Regions from separate parts of the Sporosarcina sp. P12(2017) genome, predicted to be linked through region 1. Evidence: riboswitches for the same ligand, from Rfam matches in the RefSeq annotation. Region 1 holds a riboswitch; the other holds the start of a gene.

Region 1 (16,368 bases):
ATAAAAAAGAAGTATGTAGCCAAAGTAAAAGGCATTCCTACCCGCGATGATCTTAAAAAGCTGGAGACAGGAATTGAATTAGATGACGGCAGTACTGCTCCTGCTCGTGTGAAAATGACAAGTTCGGATAAGAAAACAAATTCTGCCATTGTCGAGATCACAATCCATGAAGGACGTAACCGTCAAGTACGAAGAATGTTTGATGCGATTAATTGTCCGGTTCAAAAATTGAAACGTGAAGAGTTTGCTAACTTGACTACACGCGGATTGAATGCCGGAGAAGCGCGTGAGCTAACGAGACATGAATTGAAACAATTACGCGTATTAGCAGAAACAGGAAAGATTGGCTAAGAAAGCGTTAAAAGTTCACAATCCTATCACTAGTGCGGTGCCAACTGATTTTATGTTTTGGTATAATAGCCAATGGAACGTAAATTAGACAGGAGGTTACATGATTGGCCAAAAAGAAAAACAAAAAGACTATCAGGCTAATTAGCAGAACAGCTCTTCTATTAATTTTAGCTGCAATTATGATCTACGCAATTACTTCAAAAGATAAAGTAAAAGTCTTGGCGGAAGGTGATACAGCGCCTGATTTCGAGCTTGTAGATTTAGAAGGAAATGAACATCGATTGTCGGATTACAAAGGGAAAGGTGTATTCCTGAATTTCTGGGGTACATGGTGTCCACCTTGTAAAAAGGAAATGCCTCACATGGAGGATCTCTATAAAGACTTTGAAGCGAAGGGTGTACATATCCTGACTGTCAACGTAGGAGAACCAAAAGTGAAAATAGAGCTCTTTAGAGACGACATGAACCTTTCATTCCCCATGTTATGGGATAAGAACAAAACCGTTATGGATTTGTATAATATCAAACCATTACCTACAACTTTCCTCATCAATCCAGAAGGAAAGATTACAAAGGTCATTAAACAGGGGATGACAGAGCAACAAATTTATGAGTATTTAGAAAGCATTCAACCAAAGTAAGGAGATTGTTACTCAATGAGCAAAATCATATGCCAATGTGGGCATGAAAATCCTTATGGTACAGAGCTTTGTGAGAAGTGTGGTCGTCCCTTATCTGAGAAAGCAAAGAAAAGTGACATTGTAGATATGCGTTACGAGGGATCTTCTAGAAGATCCCAAACCTATAAGAGTTCCATTATCGATAAAATATGGAACTTCTTCTCCAGTGTTAAGATTGGCGTTGGTATTATTGCAGCGGTATTAATCGCGTCCGCTTTTGGAACAATCTTTCCGCAGAAGTTCTATGTACCTGCCACTACGCCGGAAGGCTACTTGGAATATTATGAACGCCTGTACGGTACGGTAGGGAAACTTTATTACCAACTCGGCTTTTATGATATGTATAATAGCTGGTGGTTTAAAATCTTAGTCGGTATGCTTGCAACATCTATTATTATTGCGAGTATTGACCGTGTCATCCCGCTTTACAAATCTCTTAAAAAGCAACGTACACGTCGTCACCCATCCTTTATGAAGCGTCAGCGAATTTTTGGAGAAGGCGATGTCCAAAATACGGAACAATCCCTTGCGAAAGCAGAAGAGAAACTAAAAGCAATGCGCTACAATGTGAAAACAGAGAATGGTGCAATATTAGCTGAAAAGTATCGATTTTCACGCTGGGGCCCGTATGTCAACCACGTCGGGTTAATCATTTTCATTTCGGGTGTTCTGCTTAGAGGAATTCCTGGTTTTTACGTTGACGAGGCGATGTGGCTCCGTGAAGGGGAAACTCGTAATATCGTTGGAGCACCGGGTTATGTGCTTGAAAATAAAAAGTTCACATTAGAGAACTATACAAAAGAAGAAGCAGAAGAAGTATTCGGTGAGGCGTTAGAGAAGAATGGTGCAATCGTTAAGTCGTACACGACAGATGTTACGTTGTATAAACAAGATGAGGAAGCACTACCTGGTAGCGACAGTCTAGAAAAAGTGAAAGATTACGCCATCAATGTCAACAAACCTTTGAAATTTGATGGCTATAATGTTTTCCAGATGGATTATAAACTGGACGAGCTTAAAAACATGACATTTCATTTGGTAAATAAATCTTCTGAAGAATCTTTGGGAGAATTCACGGTAGATTTAAGTGATCCAGAAAAGGAATATGATCTTGGAAATGGCTCAACTGTCAATATGCTAGGTTTCTATCCAGACTATGATGGAATTAAAGACGGGGAACCCTATTCGAAGTCACCCGTTCCGAATAATCCAGCATTCATTTTTCAGATGAACACACCAGATAAGCCAGAAGGTGAAAAGAGTTTCGTGGCCATTCGTCAAACGTTGGAAGTAGAAGAGAACGACTATGCAATTAAGTTTGCAGCTGCCGAGACTCGTAATATTTCAGGTTTAACGATTCGTAAAGATAAAACACTATATATCCTCTTACTCGGTGGCCTAGTATTTATGATTGGTGTTATTCAAGGTATGTACTGGCAACACCGCAGAGTATGGATTCAAGAAGATACAGATGGACATCTATTGATTGCTGCACATACGAATAAAAACTGGTTCTCTTTACGTAAAGAGCTGGATACATTACGAGAAACTGCAGACTTGCCTACTTATATAGATCGTCAGGATCCTGAGTTGGACAAGCCAGAACAGGAAGGGGACGAGGAAATATGGACTTAGTAGCCATCAGTAGTAATTTATTGTTAGTTTCATTTATTGCATATTTAGTGGCCACATTGTTTTTCGGGGGCGCTATCAAAAAATCAAAATCAGAAAAAGCGTATCATAATAGTAAGTGGGGAACGATCGGTTTAGTTATTACAATCATCGGATTCCTTACTCACTTAGGCTATTTCTTTACAAGATGGGCTGCGTCAGGCCACGCGCCACTTAGTAATATGTTTGAGTTTACGACTGCATTCGGCATGATGCTCGTAGGGGCATTCATCATGCTGTATATTATTTATCGAACACCGTCACTTGGATTGTTCGCGTTACCCGTTGCAATTATCATTATTTCGTATGCAACGATGTTTCCGACAGAAGTTACTCCACTAATTCCTGCACTTCAAAGTAAATGGTTGTTTATTCACGTAATCACAACGGTTATTGGTGAATCTATACTTGCAATCAGTGCGATAGCAGGGCTTGTATTCTTAGTAAAGAATATTGATATGACGAAAAAATCTAAATCACGTTTTTGGATAGAAGCAGTTATGTATACGTTAATTCTTGTTCTTGGTTTTGTCGTATCTTCTACGACATTCAAAGTGATGGACTATGAAGCAGAATTCACGTATATAAATAAAGATGAAGTACCAGCTGAAATTACGTATCACGTTCCTCCGCTATTCGGGATGAATGAGTATGAAGCGATGACACCGGATAAAATGACACCTTGGGTTGAATTGCCTCCGATCATCAATGCGCAAAAAATGTCTTCGCTTGTTTGGTCTATAGCTGTAGGTTCAGTGCTTTACGTATTATTACGGTTGATCGCACGGAAACCTCTCGCCGCGGTATTCCAACCATTAGCGAAGAAGGCCAATTCCCAGCTGATGGATGAAATCGGCTATCGTGCTGTATTGATCGGTTTCCCGGTCTTCACGCTCGGTGCTTTGATTTTCGCCATGATTTGGGCACATGAAGCCTGGTCACGATTCTGGGGCTGGGATCCGAAAGAAGTGTGGGCACTCATTACGTGGTTGTTCTACGCTGCATTCCTTCACCTGCGTTTATCAAAAGGTTGGGAAGGTAAAAAGTCCGCATGGCTTGCTGTCATCGGATTTGTTATCATCATGTTCAACTTAATTGCCGTAAACTTAATTATTGCAGGTTTACACTCATACGCATAATCTTCGACTGCATGACAATAATTGTCATGCAGTCTTTTTATTTCTTTTTATAGGTCAGTAATTGTACAATGGAGATAGAAGGTTGTCGAAAGGGGTAATGAATTGTGGAAGAAACAGTGAAGCTCTTAGTGGTGGATGATGAAGATCGCATTCGTCGCCTATTGAATATGTATTTATCTAGAGAAGGCTATGAAATTGAAGAAGCGGTCGATGGAGCAGATGCGTTAGAAAAAGTGTTTGCTGGACAATATGATTGTATATTGCTCGACGTGATGATGCCTGAAAAAGATGGTATGGAAGTATTAGCTGAACTACGTGAAAATAAAATTATGACACCTGTCATTTTATTGACAGCAAAAGGTGAAGAAGCAGACCGTGTAAGCGGATTTGAAAGTGGTGCAGACGATTACATCGTCAAGCCGTTCAGTCCGAGAGAAGTAGTCTTACGCGTAAAAGCTATGCTCAGACGTTCAGTTGCATTCCCGAATGTGTCGTCTAACACAACGTCAAAAGATTTAGTAGTATTTCCACAGCTGACAATAGATCATGATGCACATCGTGTAACAGCTGAAGGGAAAGAAGTTAATTTGACACCGAAGGAATATGAGTTATTGTATTTCTTGGCAAAATCACCGGATAAAGTATTCGATCGTGAACAATTGCTGAAAGAAGTATGGCATTACGAATTCTTTGGAGATTTACGTACAGTGGATACACATGTCAAACGGCTGCGTGAAAAACTGAGCCGTGTTTCAGACCGCGCAGCGAAAATGATCGTGACTGTTTGGGGTGTCGGCTATAAGTTCGAGGTTCCAAACGAATGATTAGAATATGGAATTCAATTGTCGGGAAGCTATGGGCCACCATATTGCTTCTCGTTTCCTTTGTCTTGTTTATTGTGACACTGTTCCTGCTCGAATTTCTTGATAACTTCCACACGAAACAAGCGGAAGAGTCTTTGCAGAGAGAAGCTACCACCATCAGTAAAATTGTCAATGATTATAACGAACAAACGACAAGTTCCATGACTCAATCCATGAACCAAATTGTAGATGATATCCTCGATTTAGAGACCAATGCAATTGTTGTTGATCAACAGGGGAACGTGTTGTATTCATTCCATACTTCTTCAAGTAAAAAGGAAATTGAAGATCAACTTCTTTCGGAAGGCAGTTTGTTTAATACGCCTGAATCAGGTAAGCATAAAATGAAAGAAATGATATTGCCTTCATTGACAGAACAAGACGTCATGGAGCAATTTTTGATTCTTTCTTATCCATTTGAACAAACAAATGGTGAACAAGCGAGTGTACTCATGTACCAAAGCTTAGATGCTGTGCACCGTACGACGAAAAGCACGACGAACATTGTCTTCCTATCCGCATTCATCGCATTTATCTTAACTACATTCTTTGCATTTTTCCTATCTACGCGCATCACATTGCCATTGCGTAAGATGAAGCAAGCAGCGTTTGAGTTGTCTAAAGGGAATTTTGATACACATTTACCTGTGGCGCAAAACGATGAAATTGGTCAGTTAGCAACTGCTTTTAATCAGATGGGACGTCAGTTGAAATATAATATTGAATTGATTAAGCAGGAGAAAGAACAACTTTCTAGCATTCTTACATCTATGACAGATGCAGTCGTAACGTTTAATCAAGATTATTCAATCCTCCTGAAAAATCCGCAAGCCGAGTTATTGTTGAAAAAATGGTATGGATACAATCAGAAAAATCATCATCCGTTGCCTAAAGAAGTTTTCCATATGCTAAAGCATGCCATTTCATTCGCTGAGGAAGTGGAAGATGAGTTGGAATTGGGTGGACAGTTTTATGTCATTTCCATCAGCCCATTGTACAGTGAAAATAGTATCCGTGGAGCGGTGGCGGTATTCCGTGATATGACGGAACAGCATAAATTGGATAAACTACGTTCGGATTTCATTGCCAACGTCTCACACGAATTGCGAACACCGATCTCGATGTTGCAAGGATATAGTGAAGCCATCATAGATGATGTAGTGAGCAGTGAAGAAGAACGTATGGAAATGGTTCAGATCATCCATGATGAATCCAAGCGAATGAGTCGCCTCGTTACAGACTTGCTGAATCTGGCAAGAATGGAATCCGGCTACATTCAACTGAATAAAAACCCTCTTTCGATTGTGGAGTTTCTAGAACGTATGGTGACAAAGTTCTCACAAGTGGCAAGAGATGCAAAAGTGGACTTGTCTTTGGAGACGGAAGAATTGAATACACTACTCGTAACGGCAGATGAAGACCGTCTTGAGCAAGTGTTTACTAATTTGATCGATAACGCCATCCGCCATACGCCAGACGGTGGAGCGGTGACGCTAGGTGTCTACCGGTCTACCGGAATACTTGATATTACAGTAGCCGATACAGGTGTCGGGATTCCAGAAAAAGACTTACCTTACATCTTTGAGCGTTTCTATAAGGCAGATAAAGCAAGAACAAGAGGAAAAGGTGGTACAGGACTTGGTTTGGCTATTGCGAAAAATATTATGGAAGCACATAACGGTTCAATTTTAGCAACCCTTGGTGAAGAAAAAGGTACCATCTTTATTTGTTCACTTCCATTTGAGGCAATTAATAAATGAAACCTCTCCTATACTGAAACGACTACTACTAGAGAACGGGGGATTGAATGGATGATTCCGTTTTTCAACGATTATATGAAGACTATAACCGTGACGTATTCAACTTCCTCACTTATTTGACTCGCAATCGGGGGGTAGCCGAAGATTTGATGCACGAGGTATATGTGCGGGTACTCAAATCATATGGCCGTTTTGAAGGGAAAAGCACCGAGAAAACTTGGCTGTTTGCGATTGCGAAAAATGTCTCGATTGACTATTTCCGAAAACAATCCACAATCAACAAGCATGCAAACATTCATTTCGATTGGGAAACAGAGCAATTAGCTTCAACTGACCGCTTGCCTGAACATTTGATTGAAGCAGATGAGGAGCAGAAGCAAGTGCTTGAAGCGTTGCACACCTGTACGGGTGATCAGAAAATGGTCATCCTTATGCGCTTCTTTCAGGATCTTTCAGTCGCTGAAACGGCTGAAGTTCTGGGCTGGACTGAAAGCAAAGTAAAAACGACGCAGCATCGTGCAATCAAAGCATTACAAGTGAGGTTGGAAGCGCGTTCCGCGAGGGAGGGGTGATGAGATGAGCAATGACAAGTGGAATGAAGATACTATCGAGAAACGTTTACGTAATATGCCCGTCGTGAAAGATCAGCGTTCCAAAGACGAGATTATGCAACGATTAAAAGAAGATGCGAGACTTTCTGAGCCAAACGGACCGAAGAAGAGACCGTCGAAATCCAAGTGGCCATCAATTATTGCAGCTGTTGCGGCGATTGTATTGCTCACCATCATCGTGCCGACATTCATTCAGCAAAACAATGAAGTATCGATGGATAAAGCAACGACAGAGGAATCGGCTGATCCTATCGTGATGGAGGATAGTGAAGAAATGCAGTCGAATGAAGCGAGTGATGCATCCGTGTTTACAAAGCAGGTTTCAGCGCCGCTCTCATACGCCGCTTATCCTGCCGACATCTTGGATCACACAGCGTTTCATATTGGCTTGGCTACCGATCAGGCAACCATTGTCCCCGTAACATTCCTAATACCGAATGAACGTCTCCCTGAAGGCGTAGAGACATCACCGGATGCAGTCGCGCTGTATAATGAGTATGCGAATACAATAGATGAAGAGGCGCTCGGTTTTACAGAGTATCATCCGTATAAAGCGATGATATCTTCGAACGGTAATCAAGTTCAAATGAAGTTCACTGCGGACCATACCTATGATAGATCGAGTGCGACACTTGAAATGTTGAATCTGTCCGTGCAAAATACGTTTCAAGGATACGATGAAATACAGTTTTTACAAGAAGATGCATCGCCAATGACGTTTGATCAAATAGGTCAAGTGGATGAACCGATCGGCTTGTCAGGAGTGGCTTCGCGTCAAGCGTATTATCGATTTGTAAAATCAGATGGAGAAGCGGTACTCTCCACTAATTTTGGTAAGACTTCCGAAACGGTGGAGCAAGCTTTGAATGATATGAAGAAGTCACCGAATGATATCTATTCAACTGTGGTCCCTGAAGGAATAGACTTCACGGTTAAAGAAGTTAAAGGTATTGTCAACGTGAAATTTACTGAAGTGCTTGATTTAGATAAGTTGCAATCAGAAGAAGCAATGCAACTACTAGACGGCATCTTGTTGACGGCGGCAAGTTTCGATAAACAGGTAGAATTTGATCAAGTCGCGCAGGAACAATGGAATAAATTTGACTTCACTCGGCCATTGGAAAAGCCGTTTGGGGCAAATCCAAAGTATCTAATTAACGAATAATTCTGTTTTGTAAACTTGTGAAGTTTACAAAACAGTTTTTTTACGCTATAATAGGTTCATAATTAAATATTGATTCATCTTCGGGGCAGGGTGTAATTCCCGACCGGCGGAAATGAAGTAGAATTCTACTTTTAGCCCGCGAGCTTAACGGCTGATTCTGGTGAGATTCCGGAGCCGACAGTATAGTCTGGATGGGAGAAGGTGAAGGTGCAGCCATCTTTTTGTGTACGCAAAAGTGGTGCTTGTTTCCTGACGGATAAGTTTGTAAATTATCTGTTCTTAACAGTGCATTTTACTCTCCCTAAAGCATATTTTGCTTTAGGGATTTTTAGCGGAACAATAGATGAGCCAGCCTTTCCTCTTTTGAAGTGAATCGCAAAAGGAGAGAGGAACAAGTGAATAACAAGAAGTTACGTAAGCTAATTTTGGTGGCAATATTGGGAAGTATTTCAACTGTATTAATGCAGTTCAACTTTCCGATCCCGGCAATGCCTGGATTTTTAAAGATTGATTTTAGTGAGATCCCTGCTGTTATGGCAATCATGACGATGGGACCTGTTGCAGGTATAGGCGTAGAGCTATTGAAGAACGTCATGCACTGGTTCTTATCAGGAAGCCCGACAGGAGTACCGGTAGGAGAAGTCGCAAACTTTGTGACAGGTGTATTATTCATAATGCCAATCTACTGGATTTTCACGAAGTATCGTTCAGCTAAAGGTCTTGCATCAGGTTTGATCGCAGGTACAGTAGCAATGGCAATAGGTATGAGCGTATTAAATTACTTAGTGTTCTTGCCAATGTACACATATTTCCTAGGTATGCCAGCAGTTACAGGCGACTCGCTGTATCAGATGATCATATTGGGAATCTTACCGTTCAACCTGATCAAAGGTGTCATGCTATTAGCCATCACGTTGATGTTATATAGAAGCATGGAGAAGTGGATTCTCCAGCAACAAAAGAAGTTATCATTCTAAACAAATATGCGCCAGTCTTCCAGAATATTAGGGAGACTGGCGTTTTTTATGCTAGAAGAGAAATTGATATAGTAACGTCAGTAGATTTCCACACCAGCTGGGGAGCGCGGCCATCTTCTGTTGCAATCCTTACATAAAAGGTGGATACATCTAGTTCACTCACATATCAAATGCAAATCCCCATGCCAATACTAATGCCAACCTTATTAATTAATTCAACGCATTAAAAAACAACACATCCAATAGTAGGAAGTGTTGTCGGGATTGAATCAATCTTCATATTTTAATGGATCGCCTTCGAAGGCCTCATCCGCAATTTTAATTGAATCGGTAGGGCAGCCATCATATGCATCCTCGAGATCCTCCATCAGTTCTTCTGGAACTTCAGTGTTTCCCGTGTTATCATCTAAAATAACAAATGCAATCCCCTCATCGTCATAATCATAAATATCCGGCGCAGCAGCCCCGCACGCCCCGCAGGCTATACATGTATCCTGATCGACAATCGTATACTTTTTGCTAGACATTTGTCTTTCTCCCTTCTTCCATTCACTCAACCTATTTTGTATCTACTCTATTCTAAAGCTGTTTTCATCACTTTTCAACAAAAAAACGTTATTTCTTCAGGGGGGGTAGCTCAAATGAGTTTCGATTCCATCTTATTAACGATCTTCCAACGTCTCCATGGTGAGCGTTCAGCGCAAGGTGTCTACCATATACTTCGTGGAAAACGATCGGGACAGACGTTACAGGACGTTGAATATTATCAAGTCAAATCATACTATGCATTGTTGCCACAATTGACAGCAAGCGAATTCCAGCAAGCGTTAGAGCGGATGCAAGCGGATGACCTAATATATATAAATGAACTCGTCTATGTGACAGCAAAAGGTCAGATGGCGACAGGTAGCGAAATGTGGCGATTTAATGGCTGGAATTACCGCGGGCGAGAAAGAGAGTTCGCCAGACGGTTGGCGTTGCTAGTTCAGACATTGTCCAATTTACGCAGTAGTGAAACAATGTTCATGCCAATCCAGAAGGAGTTGCCTACGCAGCAATTTGTCAAAGGGTTCTTACGTAATCAATCAAGTAGCATGATCAGCCTATCCACGTCACTGCGAAAAGAATTGGAACATGTGCTAACTAATTCCTCATTAACAGATTTACAACGTATGATAGTGAGCAGTCGATTAACGGGGTACCGGCTCACTGCGTCTACTTGGGAACAGATGACGGATAGTGTAAATCTACCGGTTAAGACTATACAATTGTACTATATAGAAGCATTACATATTATGCTCGATTTCATACAACAGCGACCCAACTTGTCGTTGCTGACAGAATTAGCGGCAGGTTGTAAAGTGGACACATATTTGACTCAATCTGCAGAACGGACACGGAAACTATTCGAGCGGGGCTATTCGGTAGAGCAAATTGCTTCTTTACGAAATTTGAAATTAAGTACAATAGAAGATCATTTCATTGAAATGGCAGCGAATATGGATGGCTTTCCATATAAAGATTTTGTAACGGAAGAACAAATAGATGCAGTTTGGCGTCATGTTGAACAGTTGCAGACTAAACGTTTGCGTTTGTTGAAACAGCAGTGCCCAGAATTATCGTATTTCCAACTGCGATTAATCATCATGATCGGAAGGAGGGAGAGTTGATGGAACTTCAAGACGTGTTGCGTCAAAAGTTTGGTTATGAATCATTTCGACCTGGACAACAAGAAGTCATGACCGAGTTGCTAGCTGGACGAGATGCCGTGGCAATTTTTCCGACGGGTACGGGGAAGTCACTTTGCTATCAATTACCTGCATACATGCTCAATGGTGCAGTGATTATCATCTCTCCTCTCGTTGCGTTGATGGAAGATCAAGTGGCTAACTTGCGAAAACATAAAGAGAAGCGGGTTGTCGCTATCAATTCATTTTTATCGAGGCAGGAAAAGGAATTGGCGCTTTCTACTTTAGCGCAGTATAAATTCATTTTCTTATCGCCTGAAATGGTGATGCAGCAACATGTTCGACAGCTTGTTCAACAATTGCCTATTGCTTTCTTTGTAGTAGATGAAGCCCATTGTATTTCAGAGTGGGGATTTGATTTCAGGCCAGACTATTTACGATTAAAGGAATTATTCTCAGTATTAGAAAGAGCACCAGTACTGGCATTAACTGCTACTGCGAATGAGAAAGTAGTGGAAGATATTACAACTTACTTACACATGAGAAATCCTCACATCGAACGACAGTCGATCGATCGTCCGAATATATCATATCGAGTTATGCATATGGATAATGAATGGGTAAAAACAGAGTGGATTATACAAAGGCTTGCTACGACAATCGGTCCTGGTGTTATTTATGTAGCTTCACGGAAACGTGCGGATGAACTCGCGGCAATGATCCGAGAAACTGGAATTCCGACAGCCAGCTATCACGGTGGCAAGGAGCAGGATGAACGATCCATAATTCAACAACAATTTGTACAAGGTGAACTCGAGTGGATTTGTGCTACCAATGCATTTGGCATGGGAATTCACAAAGATGATATTCGGCAAGTTATTCATGAGCATTTACCTGCTACGCCAAGCGCTTATATCCAGGAAGTAGGACGTGCAGGCCGTGACGGGGAAAAAGCCGCGGCCACTCTTCTGTATAGTGAGCGGGATATTCAGAAAGTGAAGTTCATAGTCTATGAAGATCTGCCAGATGAACAGCAAACTCTTTATTATCATTCTTTACTGCAATCAGGTACTGGGAGTCAATTGGCTGCTGAACAAGCTGGACTATCCGAAGTTGCCGGTCGTTTACTTGATTATTATTTGGAGCAATCTGATGTTGAAAATGTCATTCGACAAATTCACCAAATATATCAAGTGAAAGAGAAACAAATTGCGGAGATGGAGTGCTATGTAAAAAGTGATAGCTGTTTGCGAGAAATATTAGTGCAGTTTTTTGGTGAAAACACCTCACCTGCAGAAGCGGATTGCTGTTCAAACTGTCAAAATCTTGATGACGACTGGCTGATTAAGTCGGAAACATCGACTGAACAAGTAGTTGAAGTGTTACAATGGCGCGAACGACTGCATCAATTATTAGGTTGATGCAATCTGTCTGTATTTACTTTTTAGACAAAATTCGGCATAATAGAGATAGAAGAGTTTGTAAGCGGACGTACTTTTCACGGATGAACAAAGGAATTACATCATATAATAGCAACAGACATTATGCGGTGTGAAGGAGAAATTAGACATGTTAAACGAACAGTATAAAATGGATTTTGAACAGCAGCGAAGAGAGATTAAAGAAAAAGTGCCTTTCGATAAACTTCCTTCTCGTGCTGAAGTACACGGAAAGAAGAAAGAGGAGCAATATGGTCGTGTGAAAGTCATCAATATTTTTCTGGCGATTTTTACTTTAATACCTATTGTTATACTACTCTATGTATTATCGGATCTCTATTCTCCTGACGTTCCCGATCAAGTGCCTGTTGAAAAAGTCGAGTTATCGGTTGGGTTTTACCCGGCCATGACAGATTACATGCATGCCGTTTCCTACGTGCAGTAAAATGGTTAGGGATTTTATTGGATTCTTGCTATACTACTAATGAAAATTACTACTACAAAAGCAAAGTAGACGCTTTGCTTTTTTCTATGGGAGTTGACTAATGAAAAAGGTTCGAATAGCGGGATTATCAGTTTTTTTGTCAGCGACAACTATGCTGACGTATATGTATGCCTTAGCCCATCGGAATCGTGTGCTTACACATATGTTACATATTAATTCCACTCCAACTAATAAATTGAACGTGTTCTTTATTTCGGATATTCACAGGCGCAGTATTCCTCAGTGGCTGATTAATGATTTACGTACGCGTTCTATTGATGCAGTGATCGTCGGTGGAGACGTGGCAGAAGGTGGCGTGCCAATTGAGCGAATTGAACGCAACATGCGCTTACTCGCTTCGATAGGACCAATTTTTTATATTTTCGGCAATAATGACCAAGAAGTAGGTACAGAAAATATACTACGTGTAATGGAACAAGTTGGTGGGAAAGTGCTGGTTAACAGTACTGCATCGATACCGAACCATCCATGTTTCGGTATATGTGGGCTGCAAGATCCAAATAACGGGAAAGTAGAGATTGATCAGGCCGTGGATTCTGCAAAAGGATATGATCATCTAATCCTGGCTGTACATAATCCTTCCTATTTTCGAAAGTTTGAAGAAAAGTTGCAACCGGAATTATCTCTTGCCGGCCATACACATGGAGGCCAGATTAGACTGGGACCTTGGGGTATGCAAGACCTTGGTCGTTTCGAGACGACGGGAAACAGCGCGAAATTAATTAGTAATGGCTATGGAACGACGATGGTGCCGTTGCGTTTCGGTGCAAAACCCGAATGTCATGTCGTGGAAGTTCATTACTAGAACGCAAAAAATAGGAGAGAAGATATCATGAATTCTGTAGATGCAGTAATTGTCGGTGGCGGTCCATGTGGCTTGTCGGCGGCAATTGAATTACAAAATATAGGTTTGTCGGTAGTGGTGATCGAAAAAGGAAATATCGTGCATTCTATTTATAATTATCCGACTCACCAAACATTTTTTAGTTCCAGTATGAAATTATCGATAGGCAAGACGCCGTTCATTACAGCTATCGATAAACCAAAGCGTAATGATGCTCTAGTCTATTATAGAACTGTTGCGCAAATCGAAAACTTGCAGATTAACAGTCATGAGCGAGTAGAAGATATAGATCAACAGCATGGTCGATTTGTCGTGACAACGAATAAAGCGGTTTATGATGCGAAATATGTCGTAGTGGCAACAGGATATTATGATCAACCGAATCGTTTACATGTCGAAGGAGAGAATTTGCCTACTGTCTACCATTACTTCAAAGAAGCACATCCGTACTTCAATAAAAAAGTGACAGTCATTGGTGGGAAAAACTCCGCTGTCGACGCAGCGCTGGAATTACAGCGTGCAGGTGCGCATGTAACTGTCGTCTATCGAAATGAAACGTATTCGAAAAGTGTGAAGCCTTGGATATTGCCGGGCTTTGATAGTTTAGTGCGTAACGGTCAAATCGATATGCATTTTAACGCGTGTGTAACGAAGATTACTGAAAAAGCGGTTACCGTCAATCAGCAAGGAACTACATTTAATCTTGAAAGCGATTATGTCTTTGCAATGATCGGTTATCATCCAGATCATGCATTTTTACGTAAAATAGGTATTGATGTTGATGAACAATCAGGACGGCCTGTTTTCAATGAAGATACGATGGAAACGAACGTTACTAATTTATTCATCGCAGGTGTCATTGCAGCAGGTAATAATGCTAATGAAATTTTCATCGAAAATGGTCGTTTCCATGGCGGAATGATTGCGCAATGTATTGCACAAAATAAGTGAATGGATGAGTCGCTTGCCTTTTAAGTCAGGCGGCTTTCATCGTATAGGATGTGATATACTAGCGACATGAGGAGGCGCCTATGTTTATTTTACTGACAGTCGCAATAGCGCCGGCGCTGGCACTTTTCAGTTATTTGTATTTACGTAAACAAATTGCCAAGGAGCCATCCAAGACGCTATTCCATGCATTCATTTACGGTGCAATCATGACATTTCCCATTTTGTTTATCCAGCATGTATTTGAAGAAGAGCACGTATTTACTAATGATTTTTTTCGCAATGTGTTATTTACGAGCAGTTTAGAAGAATTTTTTAAATGGATTATTATTTTTATTCTTGTATATAAAACAACCGAATTTGAAGATGCCTATGATGGAATTTTATATGGAGCAAGTGTGTCGCTCGGCTTCGCTACAGTGGAGAATATCTTATATTTACTGTCTTTCGGTTTGGATACAGCTTTTATTCGTGCGTTATTACCAGTTTCAAGTCACGCGTTATTTGGTGTCGTCATGGGATATTACTTTGGTAAAGCTAAGTTTTCTGCAGTGTCAGAAAAAGCGAAATGGATCACCGTTGCATTTTTGGCGCCATTCTTGCTTCATGTACTCTACAATTCGATTTTATTTACCTATGATTATTGGCTTTATTTAATAATCCCTTTCATGTTGTTCCTTTGGTGGTTCGGGCTGACGCGAGTGAAGTACGCGCACACTTTTGCGATGCAACAATTTAGAAAAAGAAATTAATCAAACTTTTAGAAATCCGTCTGAGGAAATCAGACGGATTTTTTGCCTTATAAAATACTGAATATTGGACAAACTACAAGGAAGCATAATTTATTGGAGGTGGATGTCGATGAAGCGAATTACAAAACGCTTCCTATTTTTATTACTGGCAGGCATCATGATGTTTTCTTTCTTTGCGAGTCATAGTGAAGCATTCAGTGGACGTGATTTGGCTAAAGGTGCAAAAGGAGACGATGTCATTGAGTTGCAAGCAAGGCTTCAATATATCGGTTTCTATCATGGAGAAATCGATGGTAATTTCGGATTTGGAACTTACTGGGCATTACGCAATTTCCAAGAGCAATACGGATTACCGCTTGACGGAATTGCAGGTAAAGGAACCCAGAAGAAGTTGAAAGGAATTTCTGATTACGATGAAAAATATGTAAAAGGACAGATAGCTAAAGGACACCAATTTACTTATTACGGTGGTCAGTCGCTGGAATCGCAAGTGAAAAAGGGAAGTGCGCCACATAAGCAGTCGCAAACCCAAATGCAAGCACCACCTAAATATACCGATCAAGATATTAATTTATTGGCCAATGCAGTATATGGTGAATCTCGTGGAGAGCCATATGAAGGACAAGTGGCGGTAGCAGCGGTTATTTTAAACCGGGTCGAACATGCAGATTTTCCTGATTCAATTGGTGGCGTCATTTTTCAACCAGGAGCGTTTACTGCGGTTGCGGATGGACAGATTTGGCTGACTCCGAATGAGCGCGCGAAAGAAGCGGTCATCGATGCAATCAACGGCTGGGATCCTTCAGAAAACGCAATTTACTATTTCAATCCAATAACGGCTACTAGTAAATGGATTTGGTCGAGACCGCAAATAAAGAAAATCGGTCTACACATATTTTGTGACTAAAGAAAGGAGGACCTAGCTTATTATGAAGCAAATGATTTTCATACTGACCTATGCATTTATTGTATTGG
Region 2 (16,368 bases), on a different contig from region 1:
AGCTTGACGGATTTGTCTTTACTGAAAAAGCATGGGTACAATCCTACGGTTCACGTTGTGTTAAGCCTCCAATCATCTTCGGAGACGTTGCGTTCACTAAACCCATGACTGTGGAAGAATCCGTTTATGCGAAATCCCTTACAGATCATGAAGTAAAAGGAATGCTCACGGGTCCTGTCACTATTTTAAACTGGTCATTCGTTCGTGACGACTTGTCGAGAGAAGAAGTGACAAACCAAATTGCACTCGCTTTGCGTAAGGAAATTGAAGCGCTTGAAGCAGCCGGCATTCATATGATCCAAGTTGACGAGCCAGCACTTCGAGAAGGTCTTCCATTAAAGAAAGCTGAGTGGAAACACTATCTGGATTGGGCTGTTAATGCTTTCCGCGTATCCACAGCATCAGTCGAAGATACGACGCAAATTCATACACATATGTGCTATTGTGATTTCAATGACTTTATCGAAGCGATCAGCGCACTGGATGCAGACGTCATCTCTATTGAAACTTCACGTAGTCACGGCGACTTGGTCGAGGCTTTCAATGAGTATCATTATGACAAAGGAATCGGTCTAGGTGTCTATGACATCCATAGCCCACGCGTCCCTGCAGTCGAAGAGATGACAGAGATTATCAACAAAGGTCTTGAAGTGCTAGAGCCTAACCAGTTCTGGATCAACCCGGATTGTGGTTTGAAGACAAGAAAGCGTGAAGAAACAGTTGCAGCATTGAAGAATATGGTAATTGCCACTGTACAGGCACGAGAAAAGTTAGGCGTAGTAGCGGCAAAATAACGAATTTAGTACTGTCTAAGAAACCAATATGGTTTCTTAGACAGTTTTTTGTTCATAGAGATTGTAATAGAGCAACTCGCATGGGTGTTGGGGATGATACATTCATTCGCTAACCCCTTTCAATCTTGCACTTGAATTTGAATTATACATAATAAAAGAGGACATCCCATGAAGTATAGTAACTTCCGGGACATCCTCTTTTCACTCTGTTATTAATCAATCAAACTGCTTTGTTAGGTTCGCCATCTCAATAGCAGACACCGCTGCGTCCCAGCCCTTGTTCCCCGCCTTAGTCCCTGCACGCTCGATTGATTGCTCAATTGTATCCGTTGTGAGCACCCCAAAGATTACAGGGATACCTGATTGCATACCAGCTTGTGAAACACCTTTTGCCACTTCATTACAAACAAAGTCAAAATGAGGAGTCGCACCACGGATGACCGTGCCTAGTGTAATGACTGCGTCATACTTTTTAGAATCCGCCATTTTCTTTGCGATTAACGAGATTTCAAACGCACCAGGCACCCATGCTATGTCTACATCCGCTTCATCTACACCATGACGTTTAAATGCGTCTTGTGCACCAGAAAGTAACTTCCCTGTGATGAACTCGTTAAACCGCCCTACGACGATACCTACTTTTAAACCAGTACCTACTAAATGTCCTTCGAATAAATTACCCATTTTTCATCTCTCCTCATAAAGTTAATAAATGACCTAGTTTTTCCGCTTTTGTGTGTAAGTATTTTTCGTTTACTTCATTAAATGGTAGCTGGATCGAGACGCGTTCCACCACTTCCAATTCATATCCTTTTAAACCAGCAATTTTCTTCGGATTATTCGTCAGCAAACGCATTTGCGTAATACCGAGTTCACGAAGAATTTGCGCGCCGATACCGTAATCACGCAAATCAGCAGCAAATCCAAGTTTTTCATTCGCTTCTACCGTGTCATAGCCTTGTTCTTGCAGTTCATAGGCTTTCAGTTTATTCATCAAACCTATGCCTCTGCCCTCTTGACGCATATACAACAATACGCCGCGACCTTCTTCTTCAATTTGAGAGAGAGCCGCTTGCAGTTGCGGACCACAGTCACAACGGCATGATCCAAAGACATCGCCTGTTAAGCATTCTGAATGAACTCTCACTAAGACCGGCTCTTCTGTCGTAACGTCGCCCTTTATCAATGCAACATGTTCTTTGCCTGTCATAGTCTCGGTATAGCCGACCATGCAGAACTCTCCATAGTCCGTTGGCAGCTTGATTTCTGCTTCACGTATGACTAGATGCTCTCGCTGTAGACGGTAATGAATGAGGTCTTGAATGGTGATTAGTTTCAAATCTAATTCTTCAGCCATCTGACGTAACTCTGGCACACGCGCCATCGTTCCGTCTTCACTCATGATTTCACAAATTACACCTGCAGAAGCGCTGCCTGCCAATCGCGCCAAATCTATCGCAGCTTCAGTATGTCCCGTACGTTCCAGTACACCACCTGATTTCGCTACGAGTGGAAATATATGTCCAGGACGTTTGAATTCACCTGCTGTTGCATTCGGTTCCATCATTTTGACGATTGTATCTGCACGTTCAAATGCACTGATTCCGGTATGGGTGGAGTGGTGATCGATACTGATTGTAAACGCCGTACCATGTGAATCCGTATTGTTATCGGTCATCATCTGCAAGCCTAGTTGGGCTGCTTTCTGTTCTGTTATCGGTACACAAATCAAGCCTCGACCTTTCGTTGCCATGAAGTTGATGATTTCAGGCGTAATCTGGTCGGCCAATGCCACGAAATCCCCTTCGTTCTCTCGATCTTCGTCATCCACTACGATCACAACTTTACCTTGTCGTAAATCTTCTAATGCTTCTTCAATTGTATGAAACATCCACATTCACTCCTTCACATAAATCCATGTTGTTGTAAAAAATCCTTCGACATTGTTTGACCCGCATCTTGTCTCTTTCGCAACATATTCTCAACATATTTCGCAAGCATATCGCATTCAAAGTTGACTACATCCCCTACCGGCTTTTTCGAAATGACTGTCATTTCCTGCGAATGTGGAATCAACGAAATCGTAATATCCGTATCTTTCACTTCGAAGATCGTCAATGAAGTACCATCCAATGCGATAGAGCCTTTATGTAATAAATAGGGATCATATCCTTGCGGTAATGACAGGCGTATATATAATGCATTATCAACTGTTCGCTTATCACGGATCGTGGCTATTCCATCTACGTGTCCCGTGACAAAATGTCCACCGAACCTGCCATTTGCCGCGAGTGCCCGCTCCAAATTCACAGGACTTCCCATCGCTAATTGTCGTAGTGAAGTAGAGGATACGGTTTCAGGCATGACGTCCGCTGCAAATCGGTCTTTCGAAAAGCTCTTTACCGTCAAACAGACACCATTGACTGCGATACTGTCCCCAACTCTCACATCTGTCAATACAAGAGATGCTGCTATCGTTAGTGTCATAGACTGAGCACCAGGTTGTATTTGCTGAACTGAACCAATCTCTTCAATTATTCCTGTAAACATTGTTTAATCACTCTCTTTCGGTACAGCTACGATTTTAATGTCTGGACCGATCATTTCCACACTTTCAAATGTTAGCGGAAGTGCCTCATTCATCATTAGAGGATCCAGCCCGCCAATTGGCGTCAAAGACCCAATTCCACCAAGTAATTTTGGCGCCACATAGCAAATGACTTTCTGTACAGCTCGCGCTTTTACAAATGAAGCATTAATAGCGGCGCCACCTTCTACAAGCAATGTCATGACACCACGTCTTCCTAGCTCTAGTAGAATATCTTCTACAATTAGCTGAGGTTTCTGCATTCGGATGATCTGGACATGCGGCTTCTTGAGTAACTTTTCACGTGATAATTCCGCATATTTTCCGCAAAAAATCCACGTCGGTGCTTCTGCGTTTTGAATGATCTGGCTAGATTCCAGTGTTCGTAAAGATGTATCTAAAATAACTCGAATAGGATGTTGTCCACCTAGGGGCAGTCTGGTGGTGAGAAGAGGATTATCATGAAGAAGCGTTTGCACACCTACTAAAATTGCATCTTGCGTATGGCGAAGCTGATGGACATCGAGTCGCGCTTGCTCACTCGTCACCCATTTGCTATCTCCTTTTGAAGTCGCAATTTTACCGTCTATCGTCATAGCTGTTTTCATTGTCACATGAGGTGTTTTATTTTTAATAAAATGAAAAAATGGTGCATATAGGTTTTTAGCAAGTTCAACGGAAACCGATTCGGTTACTTCTACTCCTGCCTCACGAAGTTTTGCAATGCCTTTACCTGCTACAAGCGGATTCGGATCCGCTGTTGCGACGAAGACACGTTTGATACCCGCTTGAATAACGGCATCTGCACAAGGTGAAGTTTTACCGGTGTGTGAACACGGTTCAAGTGTTACATACAAATCAGCATCCGTTGCTTTGGCTCCAGCCATATCTAGCGCCACTCGTTCGGCATGGCGCTCTCCCGCTTGTAAATGTGCGCCCATTCCAATGATCCGGCCCGCTTTTACGACAACCGCACCTACAGGTGGATTAGGAGAGGTTTGACCTGCCACATTTTCCGCGAGTTGCAAAGCCATTTCCATATAATTTTGATTCATTGAGCAACACTCCAACTTACGGTATTCCTCTAGTGACAATTCTACATACAAAAGCCCCGCAAAAGAGTATGCGGGGCTTGTAACCATGACTAAATAAACGTTATAAACAGTAATGAAAATCATTACATGTAGTATATACGCACTGTTCCTTCTCTCATCCAGACTTTAACTGTCGGCTTTGGAGTTTCACCAAATCCACCTTCTGCTTTATATAAAGCATCCGGGTCACGGACTAAGAGCTTGTAAGCTCATCACCGTCGGTAGGGAATTACGCCCTGCCCCGAAGGAAACTTATTCGATTAATTAAGAGTCTAGCACATGTGATGACTAAATAACAACAACTGAATAATTATTCAGATAAAAATACCCATTTGTCTACTGTAAATCGTTCCACTGCTTCCATGTTTGGGATGTACCCGATTCCATCTCCTGTCGGAACCGTAATATAACCTTCATTAGCCACTACTTCTGGTGTAATAATATCTTGTTCCCAGTAACGTGAAGACCCCGCTGTGTCACCAGGGAGCGTGAAATTAGGTAATGTTGTCAATGCTATGTTTTGCGCTCGGCCAATACCCGATTCCAGCATGCCGCCACACCATACATCGATCCCTTTTGTAGCACAATAATCATGAATTTTCTTCGCTTCTGACAAGCCACCCACTCTACCAGTTTTCACGTTAATAATTTTACAACTACCCAGTTCGATAGCTTTACGCGTATCTTCCAACGAATGAATACTTTCATCTAGACAAATTGGTGTCTTAATTTGCTTTTGTAGTGTTGCGTGATCGATAATATCGTCGGAAGCAAGTGGTTGCTCAATCATCATCAAATTAAACTGGTCCAGTTCTTTCAACAACTCTACATCGTCTAGTGTATAAGCAGAGTTCGCATCTGCCATTAATGGCACATCAGGATAGGCTTCTCGAATGGCGCGAATCACTTCCACGTCATATCCAGGTTTGATTTTCACTTTAATGCGCTTATATCCCTCTTCTATAAATCCATTAATGTTGGCCAATAAATCTTCAACATGTTCTTCAATTCCAATGCTGATACCGACTTCAATACGTTGCCGTTTCCCTCCAAGTGCTGCAGCTAGCGTCATATGGTGATGTTTCGCATATACATCCCATATCGCTCCTTCAATTGTCGCTTTAGCCATATTATTTTTGCGGATATGCCCAAATAAGTCACTAACCTCATCGGGATGTGTAATAGTCTTGCCAAGTACTGCAGGAATCAGGAAATCACGCAGCATGTGAATCGTCGTTTCGGTCGTTTCTTCACTATACCAAGGTGCCGTAAACGCAACCGACTCTCCCCATCCCTCATACCCATCCGCGTCCGTGACAGTTGCCAAAAGAAAATCTTTCTGCTGTATCGTTCCGAAACTTGTTGTAAATGGATGTTTCATCGTCATATTCATTCTACGAATTGTAATCGAGTTAATTTTCATTGGATAAGCTCCTTTAATTTTGCAACGGAATGATGGATCGCTTACAGAAACGATAGTATTGGACAGGTTCTTCTGTTCTGCATACATCGACCAAAGCGAACCCTTCATCACACAGTTGTTGAAATATATTTCTCGTTTCCATTCGCCATTCATAGGCCAATTGCGGATTTTCTTTCTTCATCAATTGAATTTGTTTGGGTACTGGCACTTCTATCGCTTCTGCCTCCAGCCAATCATTCATTTCCGGCAAAAGTACGACAGGGTGTGAATCTTCACTCAAGTGAATTTGAAAAGGACGACTATATGTGAGATCAGGTTGCCATTTCTCTAACACACGCGGACTATCAATCCACCAGGCCACTTGAAAACGATCAGTCGGTAAGCCTTTGTTTAACCCATCGTCCATACTCCCATAGCAATTAACTATATAGTCATAACACACACCGTATAACTTCGCAGTATTTAAGTAGGCGTTGCGACTTTCGAGTGGATCGAATGTCCAGACGATCAATCGATATCCCATTTCCCGCGCCAGACGAAGTTGTTCTTCTTTTAAAAGCTTACCAATGCCCATCATCTGAAATTCTTCATCTACCGCAAGCATGTGAGAGCATAAATATACTTCCCCTTCTGAATATCCTGCAAAGCTATAGGAATAGCCGATCAAACGATTTTCTAGAAATGCTCCGACAATTAAGCCACCATTTTTGACTGCAGTGATGGTTTGATGGACAGGGATAGGTTCCATTCCCCAAACCCGCTTCTCAAGCTTTTGTACGGAATAAATGTCTTCGATAGCTGTCACTTTCCTAACTTTTATATCCTTCCTCATACTGTCACCTTCTATTTTTTAGATTGGAATGTTAATTCAATGGCAGTTGTCAAAATTTCGACTCCTGTTGCCAACGCATCTTGATTAAATGTCATATATGGATGGTGAAGTCCCGGTGTTAAGCCACATCCCAATCCAAGCATTGTACTTTTGACACCCGGTCGGCGGACAGAATAAAAGTGAAAATCTTCTCCTCCGGGTGTGACGACAGTACGTGTAGCCTTCTCTTCGCCAATTACTTTAACAATCGCCTGATACATGAGATCTTCCGCTTCGGCATCTACTTCCGCTGCAACCATTTCCGCCATTATTTTATAGTTAATTTCTACATCATATTGTCTTTCAACCGCTTGAATTACACGTTCCACTTGTTCATATAATTCGTCCATGACACCATTTTCTTGGGCACGTAAATCCAAACTGAATTTCGCGTTTCCCGGAATAATATTTGCGGATTCGCCTCCCGCTTGGAACATCGTCATCTTTGCTGTATGGGAAACCATCGGATTACAATGAATGGACTGCAAGCCTCCCACTAACGAAGCACCAACCTCGATAGCATTCTTTCCTTGATGTGGCCTTGCGCCGTGTGCTTCCGTCCCCTTTATCGTTCCACTAATCATCTTCGCCGCCCCGTGACGCAGGGAAGCAGCGGAGTAACCGTCCGCCATTTCATCTGCAGCCCGTACATGAACGCCAAATAAATAATCGATATCATCGATCAATCCCTGCTCAAGAACAGCTAACGCACCTTCGCCCTTCTCTTCTGCCGGCTGGAAGAATACTTTCAATGTTCCTTTTTGAGGAATACCACGCTCTTTTGCCATAAGTAAAGCGCCAATTCCCATGGTCATATGTCCATCATGTCCGCATGAGTGATTCGCTTGATAAACACCATCTACTTCTTGCCACAATGCATCTATATCCACGCGTAATCCGACTACCGGCTTACCTTCACCAATCGTTACGGATAAACCTGTTATTCCATCAAATACATTCACATGAAATCCTTCACTCTCAAGAAATTCTTTCAAGTAAGTTGTTGTTTCTGTTTCCTTCCAACTGACTTCCGGATGACTGTGTAAATGCGCAAACACTTCATCTAGTTTCGGCTTCAGTAACTGTACTTGCACTTTCATTAAGACGCCTCCTAATATCTGTCGTTCGTTGTTATGTATCGCATGATTTAATCCTGACTTTTCAAACTTCTCAATAATTCTAACATAAAAAAGACTTCTCTTTCACATCGTGTGAAAGGAAGTCTTTTTTGTATTCACTAAAAAGTCCAAAGAATCATCATACCAAATAATAGGGTCATGTAATTGACTGAATATAAGAACATGAAGTTAGCCCACTTATAATCATCTTTTGCATAAAATCCGTAGATACTAGCCGCAATATATCCAAGGTTCATCAATGTCGCGATGATAATGAAAGTAGTACCGAACATCGTTAATAAAAACGGTAACGGCAATAAACATAATACATAAACCAACATTTGGCGCTTAGTGAAATTAAATCCATAAACAACAGGCAACATCGCTACGTTAGCCGCGCTATAATCTTTGTACTTTTTCATAGCAATTGCAAATGTATGAGGCATTTGCCAAATGAATAGTATAGCAACCAAAACAATAGGTACGATATGATCCGCCGACATAATAGCTGCCCATCCTATGAGGGGAGTTACTGCCCCCGACACACTACCAATGACTGTATTTAATGTATATTTACGTTTAGACCACATGGTATAGGGTATTACATACGTAAACCATCCAATAAATGCATAAATCGCCGCTTCTAAAGTAGTGAATAATAATAATAACATGCCAATCCCCGATAATATCAAACCGGTTTTTAATACGGTTTTCAAAGCGAAACTTCCTGTCACAGTCGGACGTTTTTTTGTTCTCTCCATCACCGTATCAATATCAGAATCAAACCAGTTATTCATTACAAGTGCACCTGCAACTAAAAAGGTGCTACCTATCATGGTTAGCAGAAACACACCCCAGTTACCTGTAAGTGTCATACCTGAAAAATATAGTGCCAACCAAAACCCCGTAAAAACCGGAAAGACATTCGCGATTAGTACAGGTCCTTTAACTAATGATTTAATATCCGAGAAGAAGGTAGACGCCGAGCGGCTTTGAGTCGTACTCGAAACAACATGGGCTTCTTTCGTCATATGGGTCCGTTCTCCTTTTACGTTACATTTAAATATTTTTCCATTCGTACATATAACTATATCATTTTCTTAAAAGTAAAATCAAAAAATCAAGACGATTCCTTTTAAACTGTTACAAAGATTTGTCCAAAGTGCATAAATAAACATATCGCACGATAAAATTTCCTTTTATATACACAGTCAACATACTATACATTATCATTTCCCCTATGATTCGACAAAGCCTGAGCCTATCCCCCTTATAGGCTAGCACCTCAGTTCACCCACCATGATCAATCAAATACAATTTGCTTTTTTAATCATAAAATACAGCTATACATCTATTTAAAATCGCATAAATCAAATAGTTTTCTAAATAATTAAATTGATATTAATTTAATTATCCTGTAAACTCTTGTAATAGTCTTGCGAAAAATGTAATGTTTCCCCCTTGATTCCTTCAACTACCTGCATATTATCTCATGCAGCTAATTTTAAGAGATCTAAGCAAAAAACAGCATTTCGTGATGAAAAAATTATAAAAAGAAAGGGTTTGATTTTTTGAGAAAGTTTATGTTATTTTTATCTATCTTTACATTACTACTATTAACAGCATGCGGTAACAGTGACAGCAAAGATTCAATTAGCACAATTAAACTAGCGGATGCGGGGTGGGATAGTATTCGTATCCATAACGGCATTGCACAAATTATTTTAGAAGAAGGATTCGGCTATGACACAGAAATAGTTAACGGCACCACTTCTGCAACATTCCAAGCATTACAGCAAGGTGATCTACAAGTGTATACAGAAGTTTGGTCTGATAACTTGGGCGACGCGTATACAAACGCAATCGACAGCGGAGACATCGAATCCATTTCCACAAACTTCGATGATAACTCTCAAGGCCTGTATGTTCCTACATACGTTATTAAAGGGGATCCAGAGCGTAATATCGAAGCAGTAGCGCCAGATTTAAAAACGGTAAAGGATTTAGAAAAGTATCCCGAACTATTCCAGGATCCTGAAAACAAGGATAAAGGACGCATCATCGGTGCACCATCTAGCTGGATCGTTAGTAAACACTTAGGTGAAAAGTTAGAAACTTACGGATTAAATGACAAGTTTACGTATTTAGCTCCAGGTTCCGATTCTTCTATCGTAGCTGACTTGGCTAGCGCATATAAAAAAGGAGAGCCATGGGTTGGATATTACTGGTCCCCTACTTGGGTCACTGCAACATATGATTTAACTCTTTTGGAAGACGAGCCATTTGACCGAGAAGCTTGGGATCAAGATAAGTCTGGCGCATTCCCTCCAAATGATGTCTTCATCAGCGTCCATAAAGACTTGAAAACACAAGCTCCTGAAGTAGTAGAGTTCTTCAGCCATTACGAAACTAGCAGTGCTTTAACAGAAGAAGCATTAGAGTATATGGGTGAAAATGAAGCTAGCCCAGAAGATACTGCAAAGTGGTTCATGAAAGAAAATGAAGAGCTTTGGACTTCATGGGTGCCTGAAGATGTTGCGGAGAAAGTAAAAGCAGCACTGTAATACATTATAGATTTTCGGGGTGGACGCTTTCCGCTCCACCCTTTTTAATTTGCACGAATACTAAAAGTAGAGAAAGAGAGGGACAAGCTAGTACGTCCTAGCTTACTGCCTATGAATGAATTCCCTAATGTCAGAATACCTATAGGAGATTATGTGGAAAAGTTTATTGATTTTCTGGCAATGAACTTTGGCTGGTTATTTGATTTCATCTTCACTATTGCCTCCACTACCATCCGAACGATTGAAACAGCTTTACTCGCTACACCTTGGTGGGCCATCATGATTGTGGTTTTCCTACTTGGTTGGTATTTAAATTCCATTTTAAACGGTATAATGTTTGCCGCCTTTATCTTTTTGATTGGATCCTTCAATTTATGGGAAGATACGATGACAACAGTTGCTATTATCGTCATTTCAGTTGTACTATCCCTTGCGATCGGTATTCCAGTCGGTATCTTAATGGCATTTAGTAAAACATTTTCCGTCATCATGCGTCCTCTATTGGATGCCATGCAGACGATGCCTACATTCGTCTACTTGATACCCGTAATATTCTTTTTCCCTCTGGGTAACGTTCCCGCAATCATTGCAACCATCATTTATGCGTTACCTCCAGTGATCCGTTTAACAGAACTTGGTATTCGAAACGTTGATTCTGAAGTGATTGAGTCTGCAGAATCATTTGGATCTTCTCGAAACCAAATGTTAATAAAAGTACAATTACCACAGGCATTGCCTACTATGATGGCAGGAATCAACCAAACGACGATGATGGCTTTATCCATGGCTGTTGTTGGTTCCATGGTTGGTGCTCACGGTTTGGGTGAACGTGTACTATTCTCTATTAACCAGATCAATATTTCACTAGGATTCGAAGCAGGTATCAGTATCGTGTTCTTAGCGATTATTATTGATCGTTTAACAAATGGAGTAGCAAACCGTCTACAAAATACAGGGAGGAGATCAGCATGACCGTTAAACTTAAAGTGGAAAATGTCACCAAGATCTTTGGTCCTCGCCCGAAGAAAGTTATTCCTATGATCGAAAAAGGAGCTACTAAGCGGGAAATCCTTGAAAAGACTGGACATACAGTAGGTGTCTATAATGCCAACATGGAAATCATGGAAGGTGAAACTTTTGTAATTATGGGCCTATCTGGAAGTGGTAAATCAACACTGATCCGTTGCTTTAACTTGTTGAACAAGCCTACGTCAGGTGCAATTTATGTAGATGGTGAGAATATTGTCAAGTACAATAAAGAACAATTGAAATTTTACCGTCAGAAGAAAATTGCAATGGTCTTCCAGCACTTTGGTTTATTCAGCCATAGAACCGTTATAGAAAACATTGAATACGGTCTAGAAATTCGCGGACTATCGAAGAGTGAACGTCGCGATATCGCACAAAAACATATCGAGACGGTCGGTCTGAAAGGGTATGAAAATCAATATCCTGACGAGCTGTCAGGCGGTATGCGGCAGCGTGTCGGTATTGCACGTGCTTTGACAAATGATCCCGATATTCTATTAATGGACGAGCCATTCAGTGCGCTTGATCCGCTTATTCGCAGAGAGATGCAAATGGAACTTTTGGATATTCAAACACGTCTTCAAAAAACTATCATCTTCATCACACATGATGTCAACGAAGCATTCCGTATTGGTGACCGCGTGGCGGTTATGAAAGATGGTCACGTAGAGCAAATCGGTACTCCCGAAGAGTTATTAGAAACACCTGCAAATGATTATATTATGGACTTCACTCGTGAAATCGACCGTTCGAAAGTGTTACAAGCCATGAATATCATGTCAAAACCATTGAGTGTTATGAATGGTAAAGATGGTTTGCATGTCGCGATCAAGAATATGAAGGAGAACGGTATTTCTAGTGTCTTCATTACGAATCGTGAACGACAGTTGCTCGGCTTAGTAACAATCGACTGTGCGATTGAAGGCGTAAAAAACAAAAAAACATTGGATGAAGTGATGACGACTGATGTATTGACAGCTACTCCAGAGGAATATGTACAAGACATAATTCCCCGTGTACTAGATTCCAAATACCCACTTGTTGTTATAGATGAAACGAACCGAATTGAAGGTATTATTTTACGGGTTCATGTACTTTCAAGCATAATTAGCAACTCCGCTGATGATGATGAAGATGAGGAAACACTGATTAATCCAGTCGAAACAGTTAAAGTAACTGAATAACAAAAAAGGGAAGAATGGGCATCGCTGCTCACTCTTCCCTTTTTATTAATTTTTTCCGGAAACACCGGCACTTTCAAAGGTTGCCATTTCATTGATCATCAACACAGCTGATCGAATAATACTGAATGCAACTGCTGCACCTGTACCTTCCCCTAATCGCATGGACAAAGACAGAATGGGCTCTTTTCCTAAATATTGATATGCCTTTTGATGTCCCGGTTCCATGGATTGATGACCAAGTAACATATATCCTGTTGCGCCTTGGCTTATAGTTTCCGCCACACAAGCTGCCGCAGTTGAGATAAATCCGTCTAAAATGATAGGTACGCGCTTAGAAGCGGCCGCAAGCATTGCTCCTACCATCGCAGCCAATTCTAGACCACCAACCTTACGCAGCACATCATAGCCGTCTGAAGAATTAGGCTGATGAAGAGCTAGCGCTTCCCGAACTACTGTAATCTTATGAAGAAGTTGTTTAGACGATATTCCTGTTCCGTATCCAACCAGTTCTTCCGGATCTAAACCTGTTATGGCCGCCACTACAGCACTGCTTGTCGTAGTATTACCAATACCGACTTCCCCTACTACTAAGAAATCTACACCTTTTTCAAATAGCGCCATCGCTTCTTCATAGCCAATCTCCAGCGCTTTCTCTACTTCTTCCTGAGTCATCGCCTCGGTACGTAGAAAGTTCTCCGACCCCTGTCGAATCTTCCGGTCTTTCACGGGTGCTGAAAACGACTCTCCCATCACACCCACGTCAACCAATGAAAATTCTGCTTGTTGCTGTCTGCTGAATACATTGATAGCCGCCCCGCCTACCGCCATATTCTGCACCATCTGACGTGTGACTAGTTGAGGAAATGCTGAAATCCCTTCTTCTACAATTCCGTGATCTGCTGCGAATACCAGTACACCTAATCGATTTATGCTAGGCTGTTTCCGACCTTGTATCTCTGCCAAAGTAATTACGATTTCTTCAAGTTTCCCTAAACTTCCGATAGGTTTCGTCAATGTATCTACATACGCTTTTGCTTCCACTCCTGCTGAGACGTCCAAAGCAGGGATAGTATACTGTTTCAAGTGATGACCTTCTTTCTCATTATGTACAAACATTCATTAGTTTTCTATTTAAGTATATCAGTAGACCTTAATGAGTATCCAATTAAATAACTAGTATGCAAATATTGTCGTTTAAAGGTATACTATAGATAGCGGAGGTGTCATACTTTACGCTAGTTACATTACTATCAGAAAAGGGGCGATCCACATGATTAGTGAAAAATTAGCACAAGCGTTGAACGAGCAAATGAATAATGAATTTGCCGCAGCACAAACTTACTTATCCATGGCATCTTACTGTGAATATCGCAATTACAGCGGATTTGCGCACTTCTTTCTCCAGCAGGTAGAAGAAGAACGTCAACATGCAATGAAAATCTATACTTATTTGAATGATCGCGGGATCCGTGCGATTATTACAGAAACACCTGCACCAACTACTTCATTTGATAACTTGGTCCACACGTTTGAAGTGGCATTATTACAAGAAAAAGAAGTGACAAAATCATTTTATCAAATCATGGATATGGCATGGGAAGAAAAGGAACATGCAACGATTTCTTTCCTGAACTGGTTCCTTGACGAGCAAGTAGAAGAGGAAGCAACATTCGATAGACATATCGAATATTTGAAGCGGATCCGTGACGATAAGAACGCATTGTTCATCTACGAGAAAGAACTTTCCACACGTTCATTTGAAGCCGAATAAAAATCAGGCAAGCTAGTGGTCCATAGACCTCTTGCTTGCCTGTTCTAATTCAGTTATACGGTTCAAACACGTTTCACATATACAACGTTTGTACAGGTCTTCTTCTGGTATTTGTCGAAACACTTCTGGCGGAAAGGTCATCTTTGTACACCAGCAACGTTCGTCATTTTCCATTGTATTACCACAAAAATTATTCCCCCGACAAATCGGACATTCGCTTTTCATGTATTCCCCTTTCTACAACCGATGCTTGTCCAGCTCGGCCGCATTTTTCTTCTCTAACTCTTCTACACGTTCTTCTAATTCCTTATTTCGTTTCATACTTTCCATCGAATACAAACCAGCTAGTAAAGCGACTACAAATGTTGCGTAGTTAAACCATTCCATACATTCCGCCCCTTTTTACTTTTGTTTTTTCAAATAGATTTCATATACTTTTTTCAATGTGTCAGGCGTGAGTTCCATATTATGTTCATACATATATTTCACTGCATATCCTAGCGCAACTGTCATAGACCCGGCAACACTTGCAGCAACGACCATTCCTGCACCCGGAATCACTTTAACGATTTGACGGAAAGCTGTTTTTCCGATATTCCCTACGATCGTTGCAATGATCAGCTCCTTGGCGTGGTCTTTCGTAATCGGTTTTCCATATAATGTAGACAACTTCAACATAAGGCCCATTTGCAATGTTGTCAACGGTATAAAGTCAGCACCTGGAATGGGAACTGCTCCAATCGTAGCGGCAGATGCACCTGCTGCAAGAATCCATCGTTTGGCAATGGACGACTTATCGTCCATATGCGCTGCGAGTAATAGATCTTTATTAACATCTTTTAATTGTTGTAGGATCTCTTTTTGCAGGAATTCCATTTGTTCTCCTGTCTTTGAAGAGATTGGAATAACCGGATAGGCAAACCCAGTATGCTCCAAAACATAGTTCACTAAACTCGGAATATCATCAGCTGCATCTATTTTATTGAGTACGAGAATGATTTTCTTATTGAGCGTAGCAATCTTATTCAATGATTTTAGTTCCGTATCTGACAATACCGTACCCGCTGCATTCAAGAAAAATAAAATCACATCTGCTTGATTATAAAATTTTAGCGTCTCATTTGAATGTTCCTGATAAATATCATCAAGACCCGGTGTATCAACAAACAGTATATTGTCTGTGTAATAAAACTTTTTAACTTCCTTCGTTTCCCCTGGCTGCGCTCCCACTTCTGCTACATCTTTTTGCATAAGACGGTTCAGTGTAGATGACTTCCCTGCATTGATGTCTCCGACCATCGCAATAAGAATTTCTTTTTGTAGTTGTTCATTGATTAGATCAGATTCTTGTTTAAACACTTCATCAAATGATTCATCTGACATGAAATTTGGTGTTTTCATTATAGCACTCCTATTCATTGAATTTGATTATTCAGATTATATCATTGTAAAAAAGAGCATCAGTCATTCACCTACTTTTGACTGATGCTCAACGCTATTTTTCTGGTTACTTAATAATAAGGTGAAATCAATATATACACAAGTACTCCGGTAAAGCTAACATATAACCATATAGGCATCGTCCAACGTGCAATTTTGCGGTGGCGCGGGATTTCCATATTCCATGCTCTTGCGACACTTGTTAGTGCGAGTGGAACGATTGCAGCAGCTAACACGATGTGTGAGAACAAGATGAAGTAATAGAATCCAGCCAAGAAACCACTACCACCAAACGGTGTAGATTCTGATAAAAAGTGATACGCGACATACGTCACTAAAAATAAAGCGGTTGTCCCAAATGCTGCATAGATAAAACGTTCATGCAGTTTGATATTTTTCTTCAAGATCGCGACTAATGCACAGACAAGGAAAATAAAAGTGAAAGTGTTAAATATGGCATTCAATAGAGGCAAGATTGTAATATCGAATGCTG

The links. A riboswitch is a leader RNA that binds a small molecule or an ion and turns the genes downstream of it on or off. The one in region 1 is predicted to bind FMN.
Region 2: another riboswitch for FMN. It lies ahead of ribD (bifunctional diaminohydroxyphosphoribosylaminopyrimidine deaminase/5-amino-6-(5-phosphoribosylamino)uracil reductase RibD); the one in region 1 lies ahead of CSV80_RS13070 (ECF transporter S component).

The regions. Positions count from the first base shown of each region.
Region 1 covers NZ_PDYL01000016.1:22,266-38,633, forward strand. The annotation lists gene CSV80_RS13030 (pseudouridine synthase) at 1-351, shown strand, start outside; gene resA (thiol-disulfide oxidoreductase ResA) at 456-992, shown strand; gene resB (cytochrome c biogenesis protein ResB) at 1,008-2,666, shown strand; gene ccsB (c-type cytochrome biogenesis protein CcsB) at 2,657-3,841, shown strand; gene CSV80_RS13050 (response regulator transcription factor) at 3,946-4,665, shown strand; gene CSV80_RS13055 (ATP-binding protein) at 4,662-6,464, shown strand; gene CSV80_RS13060 (RNA polymerase sigma factor SigX) at 6,512-7,036, shown strand; gene CSV80_RS13065 (GerMN domain-containing protein) at 7,041-8,240, shown strand; FMN riboswitch at 8,313-8,447, shown strand; gene CSV80_RS13070 (ECF transporter S component) at 8,636-9,217, shown strand; gene CSV80_RS13075 (ferredoxin) at 9,487-9,744, opposite strand; gene CSV80_RS13080 (YpbB family protein) at 9,859-10,887, shown strand; gene CSV80_RS13085 (RecQ family ATP-dependent DNA helicase) at 10,887-12,326, shown strand; gene CSV80_RS13090 (hypothetical protein) at 12,475-12,789, shown strand; gene CSV80_RS13095 (metallophosphoesterase) at 12,890-13,654, shown strand; gene CSV80_RS13100 (YpdA family putative bacillithiol disulfide reductase) at 13,682-14,644, shown strand; gene prsW (glutamic-type intramembrane protease PrsW) at 14,725-15,393, shown strand; gene sleB (spore cortex-lytic enzyme) at 15,503-16,300, shown strand; gene CSV80_RS13115 (PepSY1/2 domain-containing protein) at 16,323-16,368, shown strand, end outside.
Region 2 covers NZ_PDYL01000022.1:15,705-32,072, reverse strand. The annotation lists gene metE (5-methyltetrahydropteroyltriglutamate--homocysteine S-methyltransferase) at 1-794, shown strand, start outside; gene ribH (6,7-dimethyl-8-ribityllumazine synthase) at 1,011-1,478, opposite strand; gene CSV80_RS15470 (bifunctional 3,4-dihydroxy-2-butanone-4-phosphate synthase/GTP cyclohydrolase II) at 1,492-2,685, opposite strand; gene ribE (riboflavin synthase) at 2,700-3,344, opposite strand; gene ribD (bifunctional diaminohydroxyphosphoribosylaminopyrimidine deaminase/5-amino-6-(5-phosphoribosylamino)uracil reductase RibD) at 3,348-4,436, opposite strand; FMN riboswitch at 4,579-4,728, opposite strand; gene menC (o-succinylbenzoate synthase) at 4,786-5,898, opposite strand; gene CSV80_RS15450 (GNAT family N-acetyltransferase) at 5,912-6,730, opposite strand; gene CSV80_RS15445 (M20 peptidase aminoacylase family protein) at 6,742-7,869, opposite strand; gene cyoE (heme o synthase) at 8,007-8,918, opposite strand; gene CSV80_RS15435 (ABC transporter substrate-binding protein) at 9,459-10,451, shown strand; gene CSV80_RS15430 (ABC transporter permease) at 10,605-11,423, shown strand; gene CSV80_RS15425 (quaternary amine ABC transporter ATP-binding protein) at 11,420-12,664, shown strand; gene cobT (nicotinate-nucleotide--dimethylbenzimidazole phosphoribosyltransferase) at 12,710-13,780, opposite strand; gene CSV80_RS15415 (ferritin) at 13,935-14,435, shown strand; gene CSV80_RS15410 (cysteine-rich CWC family protein) at 14,448-14,660, opposite strand; gene CSV80_RS17585 (hypothetical protein) at 14,673-14,822, opposite strand; gene CSV80_RS15405 (YcjF family protein) at 14,838-15,836, opposite strand; gene CSV80_RS15400 (DUF420 domain-containing protein) at 15,947-16,368, opposite strand, start outside.